Regions from separate parts of the Chryseobacterium scophthalmum genome, predicted to be linked through region 1. Evidence: riboswitches for the same ligand, from Rfam matches in the RefSeq annotation. Region 1 holds a riboswitch; the other holds the start of a gene.
What was found. A riboswitch is a leader RNA that binds a small molecule or an ion and turns the genes downstream of it on or off. The one in region 1 is predicted to bind thiamine pyrophosphate.
Positions count from the first base shown of each region.

Region 2: linked by a shared signal. The riboswitch ahead of thiS (sulfur carrier protein ThiS) and the one ahead of thiM (hydroxyethylthiazole kinase) in region 1 are both predicted to bind thiamine pyrophosphate.

Region 1 covers NZ_FSRQ01000001.1:1,463,844-1,471,374, forward strand. Annotated here, with positions in the region: gene BUR17_RS06595 (RagB/SusD family nutrient uptake outer membrane protein) at 1-857, opposite strand, end outside; gene BUR17_RS06600 (SusC/RagA family TonB-linked outer membrane protein) at 908-3,814, opposite strand; gene BUR17_RS06605 (response regulator) at 4,145-4,501, shown strand; TPP riboswitch at 4,705-4,797, shown strand; gene thiM (hydroxyethylthiazole kinase) at 4,859-5,656, shown strand; gene thiE (thiamine phosphate synthase) at 5,653-6,291, shown strand; gene thiD (bifunctional hydroxymethylpyrimidine kinase/phosphomethylpyrimidine kinase) at 6,288-7,121, shown strand; gene tenA (thiaminase II) at 7,108-7,531, shown strand, end outside.
Region 2 covers NZ_FSRQ01000002.1:108,172-115,702, reverse strand. Annotated here, with positions in the region: gene BUR17_RS10650 (Crp/Fnr family transcriptional regulator) at 1-608, shown strand, start outside; gene panB (3-methyl-2-oxobutanoate hydroxymethyltransferase) at 668-1,483, shown strand; gene BUR17_RS10640 (hypothetical protein) at 1,483-1,806, shown strand; gene BUR17_RS10635 (RluA family pseudouridine synthase) at 1,813-2,490, shown strand; TPP riboswitch at 2,917-3,017, shown strand; gene thiS (sulfur carrier protein ThiS) at 3,075-3,281, shown strand; gene thiC (phosphomethylpyrimidine synthase ThiC) at 3,293-5,104, shown strand; gene BUR17_RS10620 (thiamine phosphate synthase) at 5,101-5,685, shown strand; gene thiE (thiamine phosphate synthase) at 5,705-6,319, shown strand; gene BUR17_RS10610 (thiazole synthase) at 6,316-7,092, shown strand; gene thiH (2-iminoacetate synthase ThiH) at 7,196-7,531, shown strand, end outside.

The DNA of each region.
Region 1 (7,531 bases):
CCACTGATATGCTGAATTTCGAAAATATGGTATTTATTATCATTCGCACTTTTAAATAAATCTGCGTAATTAGGCGCAAAGGTGACAAACTGACCTTCTCCCTGAATAACGGTAAATAAATGGTCTTTTGCTTTGGCAACATACGCTCCATTATTGAGCGGATAACCAGACCCGGTAAGATAAATTCTTCCTAACATGGCATGAGCCGCTGATTTTGTTATTCTTCCTTTGTTTGCATTATCGTAGGTGTTTTTTAAACCTCCAATAGATGATTCAATCTCTGAAGTAATGAAATTATAAAGCGTTGCCAAATCTGTTCTTTGAATTGTGGCAGCTTCTTCCGGACTTACAGGATGATCGATTAAAGGAACTTTTCCGAAACTTCGCATCAGCTCAAAATAAGCATAGGCTCTTAAAAAACGGGCTTCAGATCGATACTGTTCCTTTGTTGCCGCCACTGCAAAAGGTACAGCATCAATTCTTGATAAAAGCATATTGGCGTAAGAAATCTGCTGATAAGCATCTTCCCAAAGAATTTCCATTTCTTCTGTAGAAGAAGTATCCTGAAAGCGATTGATGGCGTAATAATCTCTATTTCCGTTTTGCGAGATGGCATTAAAATTATTAGAACGAACTTCTGACGCCAATAAATAAAAATTAACATCATAGCCACCTCTTGATGAGGAATTTATCATCGCAGAATATACTCCAGACAACGCCTGCTGAATCTGTAATTCTGTCGTATAAAAAGAATTTTGGGTAATATTATTTTCCGGTTCGAGTCTTAAATCGTCTTCACAACTCAGCATTCCCAACATCATTGTTCCACATACCAATGCTTTTGTGAGAGATTTCATATTTAAGAAAGACATATTTTTTTTATAATTGATTTTCATTTTTTAAAAATTTAGAAGTTAAAGTTTAAGCCCATCATATATACTTTTGCATTAGGATATGCTCCGTAATCGGTACCGTCTGATTGTACAGATTCTGGGTTGTAGCCACCATAATAATGATCTTTTCTCCAGACATTTTCTAAGCTGACATACACTCTTAGATTAGAAATTTTTAATTTTTTCACTAATTCCTGCTCAAAATTATATCCTAAAGTCACATTTTTCAGCTGAATGTAAGTCGCATCATACAACCATCTTGTATCTAAAAGACTTCCTGTAGTACCGTCTAATCTTGGTGTTTTTCCGTCTCCCGGATCTGCATCAGAACGCCAACGATTTGCCCAGTTCCCCATTACGTTAGTTGTAGTTCCCATTCCGGTACGGTCAATTGCACGTCCAAGCAATGCATAACTATATCCACCTTTCTGACCTTGGAAAAACACAGAAAGATCAAAACCTTTATAAGAAAATGTATTGGTAAACCCCCAATAATAATCAGGAGTAGGACTTCCTACAATATGACGGTCATTTTCGTCAATTTTCCCATCACCGTTAAAATCTCTGTATTTAACGTCTCCTGCAATCGCTCCAGTTGTTTTGGCAACTGCTGAATTATTAATATCTGCAGTAGAAAGCACCCCAATCGCTTCATATAAATAAAATGAATTAAGCTCTTCCCCTACCTTAATAATATTGGTACTGCTGCTAAAACCTGTATAAATAGGCGCATTATCACTTCCCAATTGTAAAACTTTATTATTATTGAAGGCAATATTCGCCGAAGTATTCCATTTAAATGCTCCCGTTAAGTTTTTTGTGCTTAGTTCGAATTCTAAACCTTTGTTTTGAACCGAACCTACATTCTTCCACATAATATTGTAGCCTGTTGTATAAGGAATTGGCTGCTGCAAAAGAAGATCATTGGTTTTTTTGATGTAATAATCTGCTGTAAAATCAATTCTGTTGAATAAGCCTAATTCAAAACCAAAATCTGAAGACTGTGTTTTTTCCCAGGTTAAATTCGGATTGGGAATTGTATTGGGTATTAAACCGTTTGATAAGCCTCCGCCAAATGAATAATTACCTCCGGCAAGTGTACCAAAAGCACGGTAATCTCCAATGTTATTATTCCCATTTTCTCCCCAACTGTATCTTAGTTTTAAATTGCTTAACCATGTTTTATCTTTAAAAAATTCTTCTTCATCCATTTTCCATGCTCCCCCAAATGCTGCGAAAGTTCCATAAAGATTGTTCCATCCAAATCTGGATGAGCCATCTCTACGAATACTTGCAAATAGCATATATTTTTTTTGGTAGTCATAGTTTACACGACCAAACAATGAAGTCAACATCCATTCTGAAGCAGTATATTCTGAGTTTAATACTGATGCAGACTGAGTGAAGTTAAACGTTTTTAAATCATCATTCGCAAAACCTTTGTTACGATTATATTGCGAAGTCGTTCTGTAGTTTTCTGCACTATATCCGGCAAGAGCGGCAATAGTATGGCTTCCGAAAGTCTTTTTATAATTTAATAAAGCCTCTCCTAAATATCGGTTATAATTTACCGTTCTTCTGCTCGCAATACTTACCTGCCCCGGAATATTGGTAACTAAATTAAAAGTTGGAATGTAACCCGTATTGATATTAAAATTATTTGTAGCACCTCCCGAAATTTTAAAATTTAAACCCGGTAAAATATCATAAGACATGTACATCGTAGACAACAATCTGAACTCATTGGTATCATTCGTTGTGTTTTCTAAAGTTCCAATCGGGCTTACTGTAGAACCAGCCCATCTGTATCTTATATTTTTCCAGAAATTGGTATAAAGACCTGCAGATAATTCTGCAACAGGAACCATAGAAAGCATTTTATGCGCTTCATTATCTTTTCCGTCTACTGCAGCTCCGTAACTTTGAGAATAACTTGGTCGTAAAGTAATTCCCGCTTTCCATTTATCAGAAATGTTGACATCAATAACTGCACTTAAATTGAATCTATTAAAACCAGTATTTAGCGCCATACCTTCCTGATCAAAATACGCAGCCGAAATCGCATATTTTACATTCTGACTTCCTCCTCTTACCGATAACTGATAATTCTGAATTGCGGCTGGACGATAAAAAGCATCCTGCCAATCAATATTTGCAACCTGATCGGTTCCCCATCTCGGATCTACCATATAAGTAATATTTGCTAAATTATAATCGGTAGTATTTGCCAGATTAAAATAATTTGCTCTTACCGCATAGCTGTCTGAAGCTGAATTACCAGGAGATAAAGCCACCCATCTTTTATTAATAGATTCGGTTGCATAATCAATCCATTCTGCACTGTTCATGATGTCCAGCTTTTTTTCAATAGTCTGAACCCCATAATACTGGGAAAATGAGAATGACGGCTTTCCAGAAACTCCTTTTTTGGTTGTTACAATCACAATTCCGTTAGAACCTCGTGATCCGTACATTGCTGTAGATGCGGCATCTTTAAGTACTTCAATCGATTGCACATCATCCGGAGAAATGTTGGCCATATCATCCGCTACCATTCCATCTACTACATAAAGAGGAGAATTACTTGCCGATATCGAAGCCGAACCACGAACTCTGATTTCCAGTGGCTCTCCCGGTTTTCCTGAAGTAGCACGGGTTTTAACACCTGCAATCTGTCCTGTTAATGCCTGATCAACCCGTGAAATAGGACGATCTTTAAAACTTGAGACATTCACTTTTCCGACAGAACCGGTAACTTCTCCTTTTTTTTGTGTACCATAAGCAATAACGACTACTTCCTCTATCTCCTTTGTTTTAGATTTTGTACTATCCGTGGTCTTATTGGTAGATTGTTTTTCCTGTGCGAAGATAAAACTTGTGGTACTTAGTAAAATACCAAGAGTTATTATAGATTTCTTCATTTCGTGACTGGTGATTAATAATTATTACTTTTATACTTTCTCGTAAATTAAAACGTAAGAAAAGTTAAATCTGGAAAGACATGATATTTCTCATATTTTTATTTTTATAAAAGTATACTTATCGAAAATTTCTGCTATCCTGCTGTTACCTGCTCAAATCTCTTTAAAAAGAAATACTGGCAAATAATTTATTTAAAGCCAACTTTTAAGCTATATTTTTTCAAAAAAAGAAAAGATTTTCAAGCTTATACACTCAGATTTGATAGAAATCTGTTTCGAAATATTTTCATACAATCTCAATGTTGGCTTTGTTTTTGCCAAGCAAGAGGTATGAAAACAATTTTTATCGTAGAAGATGAGACAGGCATCAGAGATGCATTACAATTGCTCCTGTCATTCGAAAATTATGACGTACGTTCATTTGCAACCGTTGAAGCCTTCAACAATAGAGATCAATCGGTTATTCCGGATGTTTTTATTTTAGATGTAAGATTACCCGATGGTTCAGGAACCGATTTATGCAATCAAATAAAAGAAGATGAAGCTACCTCAAAAATTCCTGTAATGATCATCAGTGCTCATGCAAAAGCCGAAAATGTAATCAATTCTTGTGATGCCGATGAATTTATTTCTAAACCATTTGACATTGATGATGTTCTTGTTAAAATTGAAAAACTAACGGCTTAATACTCTATCAATTATTATAAATAAAAACACTCTGAAGCATCTTGTTTTAGGGTGTTTTGTTTTTATTGAAAAAAAGAAATTCAAGGTTTATAAAATCTAAAATTTTCATTTAATACTTGTTTTGCTAACTTTTGAATAATTTAATACCATCATAAAATCTTTTGTCGCTTTTGCAGTTAAAGAAGTATTTTTCAATACTTTTGTGTACGCTTTAGGGGTATTCTGAAAAGAATTGAGAGAGTCCCTTTGAACCTGATACGGCTTACACCGACGTAGGGAAAAGCAATATGTCATATTCTAAAATGATGACTGTTGTTCCGGATTTATCCTAAAGCTTTTATTGATAAAAATATTAGAATGGAAAATAATCTTTGGAACAATATCCTTCAAGTACGCAACACTTCTCCCCTTGTTCACAGTATCACCAATTATGTGGTAATGAACAGCACTGCCAATGCGGTTTTAGCAATTGGCGCATCACCTATAATGGCTCATGCAAAATCTGAAGTGGAAGAAATGGTAAATATTTCGCACTCACTGGTTGTCAATATCGGTACAGTTGATGAATATTGGGAAGAATCAATTCTTCTGGCTGTAAAAAAAGCGAATGAATTAAACAAACCCTGGATTTTAGATCCTGTTGGATCCGGAGCAACCTCTTATCGTGATTCGGTTTTAAGTAAGATTCTTTCTTTAAACCCGACCGTTATCAGAGGAAATGCCTCTGAAATTATCGCTCTTTCAAAAGCCAGTAAAACCATTACAAAAGGAGTCGACAGTACAGCAAAAAGTAATGAAGCTGTAGAAGCTGCCAAAATATTAGTTCAAAACCACAAATCATTAGTTTGTATTTCAGGAGAAACCGATATCATCATTAGTGAAAATCAAGAAATTCATTTAAAAAATGGTCATCCGATGATGACAAAAGTTACCGGATTGGGTTGTACAGCAACTGCACTGATTGGTTCTTTTATCGGAGTTATTGATGACAAAACAGAAGCTATTATTGCTGCAATGAGTTTATTGGGTATCGCAGGAGAAATAGCAGCTAAACAAAGTGCAGGTCCGGGAAGTTTACAACTCAATATCATTGATAAACTGTACAATATTACAGAAGATGAGTTTTATGATCATTTAAAAATGCTAAAACAATGATTTTAAAACCATCATTTCCCTATCAGTTATATTTGGTGATTTCAGAGAAAGATTGTTTAGGAAAAGACTTTCTTGAAGTTGCAGAAAAATCGATTCTAGGTGGTGTTGATATTATTCAGCTGCGTGAAAAAAATACCTCAACAGAAGATTTTCTTCGAAAAGCATTTACATTAAAAGAAATCACTGATAAATACAATATTCCGCTTATTATTAATGATCATTTTGAGGTTGCTGAAAAAATTGGTTCAGCAGGAATTCATGTCGGGAATAATGATAAATCTCCGTCAAGTCTCAGAAATGAATTGTTTTTTAAAGATAAAATGATCGGATATTCTATTGAATATTTAAGCCAACTTGAAAATGTAAACACAGAATTGTCAGATTACCTGGGAATCAGTCCCATATTTAGCACCGACACCAAAAAAGATACAGTGACTGAATGGGGACTGGAAGGTTTATCAAAAATAAGATCGCTTACAGACAAACCACTCGTTGCCATCGGAAATATCAATTCTTCAAACGTAGCCTCCATTATAAAAGCAGGAGCAGATACATTAGCTGTTGTATCTGCCATTTGCAGTGCCAAAAATCCTGAAAAAGCAGCGTATAAAATTAAAAATGAAATAGTAAAATGAAAAAATATACTTATCCTACCGTTCTTACAATTGCAGGTTTTGACGGCAGTGGTGGCGCAGGAATACAGGCAGATATCAAAACATTTTCAGCTTTGGGATGTTATTCAACATCGGTACTTACTGCACTTCCTGTTCAAAATACAATGGGCGTAAGAAAAATATATCCTGTTTCGGTGGAGGCTGTTGCAGATCAAATAGAAGCTGTACTAGACGATATTTTTCCTGATGCCATTAAAATTGGTATGGTTCATACGCCTCAATTGGTTGAAGCTATTGTGAAAACTTTAAGTAAATATCCAAAGATTCCCATTGTATTTGATCCTGTCATGGTTGCCACAAGCGGACATCGTTTGATTGAAGAAGAAACCATTCAAACCATTATTGAACAATTATTTCCCATCGCAGAAATTATCACCCCGAATATGGATGAAGCTTCTATATTGGCAAAAATGGAGGTTAAAACGTTAGAAGATATGAAAATTGCGGGTGAAAAGATCTTAAGATCAGGCTGTAAAAATATTCTTCTTAAAGGTGGACATCAGGAATTACCAACTGTTACTTCATTATTGTTTGAAGAAAACGGTAAACAATCTAGTTTTGAAACTATAAAATTTGCTACGAATAATACCCACGGTTCCGGCTGTACGCTTTCTTCGGCAATTGCTGCTTTTATAGCACGAGGAGAAAATTTATTTAATGCGGTTGAATTGGCACAACAATATGTTTTTGAAGCTATTAAAAACGGAAAAGATGTTGTCGTCGGAAAAGGAAATGGTCCTCTTAATCACTTTTTTAATCCTCATAAAATAATTAAAAATGAGTTGGTCTGAATTAACCTGGAAACAAACTGAAGAACGATACCAAGCCATTCTTACCATGCCTTTTGTTTCTCAATTGGCAGATGGAAGTCTTCCCAAAGAAAAATTTCAGTTTTACATGGCTCAGGATTCTTTATATCTCGAGCATTTTGGAAGAGCATTGGCGTTGATTGCAGCAAGAGCGTATGATATCAGTAATACCTTGCAATATCTGAAATATGCAGAAACAGCAATTATCGTCGAAAATGCACTTCATGAATCTTATTTTAAAGATTTTGGCTTAATAGATAAAGGTACAATGCAGCCTGTCTGTCATCATTATGTGCACTTTCTTAAAAGTACCGCTGCACTAGATTCCGTAGAAATAGCGATGGCGGCAGTATTGCCTTGTTTTTGGATCTATAAAAAAGTAGGAGACCACA
Region 2 (7,531 bases), on a different contig from region 1:
ACGCAAAAAAGAAACTCGTTTTTCAAAAACACGATATCGTCTTTGACGATGGCGAAACTCCGAAAGGGGTTTACGTAATAGAAAAAGGGGCTGCTAAATTGTCAAAATCGGGATCTTTTGGTAAAGATCAAATTCTTAGATTTATAAAAGAAGGTGATATTATAGGATATCGTGCATTGTTGTGTGGAGAAAATTTTCAGGCAAAGGCAGAAGCAATGACTGATGTTGAATGCACATTCTTACCTGCAGATATTTTTATGGACTTATTAGAAGTAGATCCACAGTTATCTTTTGTGATGCTTCAGAAAATATCTTACGAATTGGGGGAGTCTTCCAACACGATTACTTTCTTGGCTCAAAAAACAGTAAGAGAAAGATTGGCAGAGATTCTTATTCTTTTAGAACAAAAATTAGGGACAGATCCTGAAGGTTTTATCAAAATTTCTTTAACTAGAGAAGAAATCGCCAACATTATCGGAACAGCTACCGAAAGTGCTATCCGACTGATTTCCGAATTTAAAGGTGACAGTCTCATCGAAGTAGACGGTAGAAACATCAAAATTCTCAACCACGATAAATTAATGAAACTAGGACACGTAGTTTTGTAAAATCCAAATATATAAGTCGGCGAAAGCCGACTTTTTAACTTTAAACAATCATATACATTATGTCTGTTCATTCTGAAATTAAAAGAGTTACTACAGAAACCTTGCGAAAAATGAAATTCGACAAGGAGAAAATAACAATGCTTACCGCTTACGATTTTACAACGGCAAAAATGGTTGACGCCGGTGGTGTTGATACCATTCTTATCGGAGATTCTGCGGCGAATGTAATGGCGGGTTTTGAAACAACACTTCCTATTACATTAGATCAGATGATTTATCACACTCAAAGTGTGGTGAGAGGGGTAGAAAGAGCATTGGTAATTGCAGATCTTCCTTTCGGAACTTACCAAAGTAATCCTGATATCGCACTGGAATCTGCAGTTAGAATGATGAAAGAAGGAGGAGCTCATGCGATTAAAATTGAGGGTGGAAAAGAAATTTCAAAATCAATTAAAAAAATCATCAATGCCGGAATTCCTATTATGGGACATTTGGGATTAACGCCACAGTCTATTTACCAGTTTGGAACTTATAAAGTAAGAGCTAAAGAAGAGGCTGAAGCTGAAAAATTAATCAACGATGCAAAATTGCTTGAAGAATTAGGATGTTTTGGAGTTGTTCTTGAAAAAATTCCTGCGGATCTGGCTAAAAGAGTGACGGAAAGTATCTCAATTCCAACGATCGGAATTGGAGCCGGACCTCATTGTGACGGACAGGTTTTGGTATATCATGATATGGTGGGAATGAACAAAGGTTTCTCTCCAAAATTTTTAAGAAGATATCTAGATCTATATACAGAAATTACAGGAGCAGTTTCCCAATATGTGAAAGACGTGAAAAGTGCTGATTTCCCTAACCAAAATGAGAGCTATTAATGAAAAGTAATTTACAGGCAACACAAGGAATTTTATCAATTTTAGCAATCATTTGTTTAGCTGCAGGTTGGTTTAGAATTTTCCCGGATAATATTAACTATCTTCTTTCAGCAAGATTATTTTATATTTTAATTGGAATCAGTTTTATCGTTCAGGGAAGAATGTTGATGCATACTAAGTTTATGTACCCAATGTACGCTGCGGCAGGTTTGTGCATCATCGGAGCATTTTTACCGATGGATTCAAGTCTTAACATCATAAAAACGATTGGTCTTTTAGGTGGAGTGGTTATTTCTTTTGTGAGCAGATCACAGAATCGTTAAGGTAGTATGGAAGAGCAGATTGTTTTTGAGGATAATCACCTTTTAGTTATCAATAAAAAAGTAGGGCAACTCGTTCAGGGTGATAAAACCGGTGACGAACCTTTACTCGATTCCATTAAAGATTTCATCAAAAAAAGAGATAATAAACCCGGAAATGTTTTTCTGGGTTTGGTACATCGTATCGACCGGCCAACTTCTGGTTTAGTGATTTATGCTAAAACTTCAAAAGCGCTTTCACGATTGACTCAAATGGTTAAAAACCGTGAAATTCAGAAAACGTATTGGGCAGTTGTTGCTAAAGAAATGATTCCTCAAAGCCAAAGATTGGTTCATTATCTTCAGAAAAACGAAAAGAATAATAAAGCAATCGTTTTTACGAAAGTTACCGAGGGTGCAAAAGAAGCAATTCTTACCTACAATGTTATTAAAACTCTGGATAATTATCTTCTTTTAGAAATTGATCTGGAAACCGGAAGACATCATCAAATCAGAGCACAGTTATCAAAAACCGGAGTTCCTATTAAAGGTGATTTAAAATACGGTGCGCCTCGTTCAAATCCGGATGGAGGAATTAATCTTCACGCCAGAAAACTTCAGTTTATACATCCTGTTACAAAGGAGGAGATGACAATCGTTGCTCCCGTTCCGCAGAATGACGCGATCTGGAGAGCGTGTGAAGAATAATATTAAATTAGAAATAAGTTATAAAATGGAAATTAGAGATAATCTGGTTTCCATTTTTATTTTCTTCAAATCTAAAATTCAGTTTTATTTTTCTACTTTTTAGGAGCTTTTTCCCGCTTTCCACTATATCTTTTGGGTTACGGCTCCGCTTCGCTTCGCCGCAACCCAAAAGGATGCCGTTGCAATCGCGGCTAGAGGGGAAGTCATTTATTTAAGTATTTGAAAACCAAACACAAATATTATCATTTTATAAGAATTTCAACTAGAATCTTTCCAGTATAAAATAAAAAAACATCTGCGTAATCTGCAAAATCAGCGAGATATAAAAAACAATATTTTCAAACATTTAAAACTTCCAGCTTCTATCCTCCAACTTCCATCTCCTTCAAAAAATTTTGCCCATTTTAAAAAAATGTCTAACTTCGCTCCCAACTTTAGGGGTGTCTGTTGACAAAACAGGCTGAGACTTTACCCTTTGAACCTGATTTCTAGATCATACTAGCGTAGGAAAAAGTGAGATGACTTTGCTGTACATTCTATTGTACAATGATGGGCATTCCTAAAGTGTATTTAAAAATTTAGGAATGGAGCTCACAATCAATCACACACTAAGAAATTTTGATGTACTTCCCAAAACGCTGGAAGCACTTATCGCTATGGAATTACCTGAAAAGAAAAAAGGAATTGCTGTAGCGCTCAACAATCGTATTATTCCGCAGTCATTTTGGGCGGAAACCATTCTCAACAACCAAGATTCAATTTTAATCATTACTGCTACTCAAGGCGGTTAAAAAATATTTTTATGGCTCATAAAATTACACGTTCGCCGTTTCCGAACTCAAAAAAGATCTATGTTGAAGGGAAAATTCATCCAATCAATGTAGCGATGCGCGAAATACAGCTAAGTCCGACAAAACTCACCAACGGAACTTTAGAACATAATCCACCTGTTACTGTGTATGATACTTCAGGACCTTACACCGATGAAAATTCTGAAATTAATATCGAAAAAGGACTTCCAAGAATTCGTGAACAATGGATCTTAGACAGAAATGATGTAGAAATTCTTGATGGAATTACTTCAGAATACGGAAAAGCCCGTCTTTCAAATTCAAAATTGGATGAATTGCGTTTTTCTTACAATCACAAACCAAAAGTTGCAAAGGAAGGACAACAAGTTACCCAATTATACTACGCAAGACAGGGCATCATCACTCCCGAAATGGAATACATTGCGATCAGAGAAAATCAAAAAATTGAGCAGCTCGATTCTGTTTCAAAAGACATGGCTTTTCAACATCAGGGAAATAATTTTGGTGCAAGAACTCCGAAAAACAAAATTACTCCCGAGTTTGTAAGAGACGAAATTGCAGCAGGAAGAGCAATTATTCCCAATAATATCAATCATCCGGAAAGCGAACCAATGATTATTGGGCGAAATTTTTTGGTTAAAATTAATGCAAACATCGGAAACAGTGCCGTTTCATCGAGTATTGAAGAAGAAGTTGAGAAAGCGGTTTGGGCCTGCAGATGGGGAGCAGATACAATTATGGATCTGTCAACGGGAAAAAATATTCACGAAACCAGAGAATGGATCATCAGAAACAGCCCGGTACCTATTGGTACGGTCCCGATTTATCAGGCGTTGGAAAAAGTAAAAGGTGTTGCAGAAGATCTCACTTGGGAAATTTTTAAAGATACTTTGATCGAACAGGCAGAACAGGGAGTTTCGTACTTCACAATTCACGCTGGAGTTTTGTTGAGATATATTCATTTAACCGCAAAACGTGTCACAGGAATTGTTTCCAGAGGTGGTTCTATCATGGCAAAATGGTGTTTGTTTCATCATAAAGAAAACTTTTTATACACCCACTTCGAGGAGATCTGCGAGATCATGAAAAAATATGACGTTGCTTTTTCTTTAGGCGACGGCCTTCGTCCTGGCTCTATTGCTGATGCGAATGATGAAGCACAATTTGCGGAATTGGAAACTTTAGGCGAACTGACAAAAATTGCCTGGAAACACAATGTTCAGGTAATGATTGAAGGTCCTGGTCACGTTCCGATGCACATGATCAAAGAAAATATGGATAAGCAATTGGAAGTTTGTGATGAAGCACCGTTTTATACATTAGGTCCTTTAACGACGGATATTGCGCCAGGTTACGATCACATTACTTCCGGAATTGGTGCAGCAATGATTGGCTGGTTTGGTTGCGCGATGTTGTGTTATGTGACACCAAAAGAACATTTGGGACTTCCCAATAAAGAAGATGTAAAAGTTGGAGTAATAACTTACAAGTTGGCTGCTCATGCTGCAGATCTGGCGAAAGGTCATCCTGGTTCGCAATACAGAGACAACGCTTTGAGTAAAGCAAGATTTGAATTTCGTTGGGAAGATCAGTTTAATCTTTCATTGGATCCAGATACGGCAAGATCTTATCATGATGAAACGCTTCCTGCAGACGGAGCAAAAATTGCGCATTTCTGCTCAATGTGCGGACCAAAATTCTGTTCAATGAAAATCACACAGGAAATCCGTGAGTCTGCAGAAAAAGGAATGTTCGACAAATCTCAGGAATTCATCGAAAAAGGGAAAGAAATTTATATATGATCATTGTAATTTCTCCCGAAGAACTTGTTCAAAATGAAACTGAGATCATCAATCAACTATTTCAGGAAGGTTTGGATTTGCTTCATGTAAGAAAACCTTTTATTAATTCAGAAAAAATGACTGATTTTATTCAAAAAATTGATTCGGAATTTTACCCTCAATTGGTTTTTCACAGTCATTACGATGTGGCGGAAAACTTTAATATTTCAAGATTTCATTTTAGAGAAATTGACAGACAAAATGGTTTGTATCAATCTTTTACAGATAAAACAATTTCAACGTCTGTTCATGATATTGAAACTTTTAATCAATTGAATAAAGAGTGGGAATATGCATTTATCAGTCCGGTTTTTCCAAGTATTTCTAAAAAAGGATATGAGGAAAATTCAACGATTTTAAATGATATTAAAAAACGAGACAATTCTAATGTTAAACTAATTGCTTTGGGAGGAATTAACGAAAATAATATTCATCACGTTTTTGATAATAATATTGATGGAGTGGCTTTGTTAGGGGCAATATGGGAGAGTGATGAGCCTTTACATGTTTTCAGAAAATGCAGCCAGAATATAGTTTATTAAGATGTATTCAAATTTAAAAATGGAAAAACTACAATATATTTCTCAAGGTTTTACAAAATCCGAACAGGAATTAAATATAAAAAAGGCCTTAGACAACGGCATAAAATGGATTCAGATTCGTTGGAAAAATGCTCCCGAAAATGAGTTTATTAAGCTTTGTGAAAATTCAAAACTGCTGTGTTCAGAATACCAATCAGTTTGTATCATCAATGACCATGTTCAGATTGCAAAAGATATCGATGCAGACGGTGTTCATTTAGGTTTAAAAGATACTTCGATTGATATTGCAAGACAGATTTTAGGAGAAAATAAAATTATCGGTGGAACGGCAAATTCTATTTCTGATGTTTTGCAAAGAATGAATGAATCATGTGATTACATCGGTTTGGGACCACTTCGATTTACTTCAACTAAAGAGCAGTTAAGTCCGATTTTAGGCTTTGAAGGATATAAAAAAATAATCCAGGATTTAAAAGAAAAAGGATTAGAAATTCCAAAAATATTCGCAATTGGCGGAGTGGTTTTGAAAGACATCGACCTCTTACAACAAATAGGAATTTATGGAGTCGCCGTTTCGGGGCAAATCACCAATCAACCATCTACTATCAACGAATTTAAAATAGCAATGCAATGAACAATCAACCATTAATTATAGCAGACAGAACTTTCGGATCGAGATTGTTTTTAGGAACCGGAAAATTCGGAAATCTTTCAGAAATGACGGACTCCATCATCGCTTCCGGAAGTGAATTGGTAACAATGGCTTTAAAAAGAATCGATTCGCAATCTTCAGAAGATGATTTGTTAAATGCTCTAAAACCTACAAAATCTCACCTTTTACCGAATACTTCAGGAGCAAGAACGGTGAAAGAGGCGGTTTTGGCAGCGCAATTGGCAAGAGAAGCTTTGGAAACCAATTGGGTGAAATTGGAAATTCATCCTGATCCAAAATATTTATTACCCGATCCGATTGAAACGTTGTATGCAACAGAAGAATTGGCAAAATTAGGATTTATTGTTATGCCTTATATTCATGCTGATCCGGTTTTGTGCAAACGTCTGGAAGATGTAGGAACAGCCGTTGTAATGCCTTTGGGAGCGCCGATTGGAACGAATAAAGGTTTAAGAACTTTAGATTTTTTAGAAATAATTATTGCTCAAAGTAATGTTCCTGTTGTTGTTGATGCCGGAATTGGAGCGCCTTCTGATGCCGCCAAAGCAATGGAAATGGGAGCTGATGCGGTTTTGGTAAATACTGCAATTGCTGTTGCAAGAAATCCTGTAAATATGGCATTGGCTTTTAAAGAAGGCGTAATTGCGGGAAGAAGAGCTTTTGAATCTGGTTTGGGAGCTATCGGAAACCATGCAGAAGCATCAAGTCCACTGACTTCTTTTTTGTTTGATTAAAGTAATGAATAAAAGAGTCCTGAAAGGACGATTTAATAAAGGATAGGATAAAATCCTATCAATAAATAGTAGACAACGCGTCATTTGGATTAAACCGAATATTATGAAAAGTTTTAAAGATTTTTTTGAAAAATACCAATGGGATGAGGTAAAAGCAAAGCTTGAAAAAGTAACGTTATCTGATGTGGAAAATAGTCTTCAAAAAAAGAATAGAACGATAGAGGATTTTCTGAACTTTCTTTCACCGGTTGCTGCTCAAAAGTTAGAATTAATGGCGAAAATGACGCAGCAACTTACTCAGAAGCGGTTCGGGAAAACCATTCAGTTGTATGCGCCGTTGTACCTGAGTAATGAATGTCAGAATATTTGTACGTACTGCGGTTTCAGTTTAGATAATTCAATTAGAAGGAAAACCCTTTCTGATACTGAATTAATGATC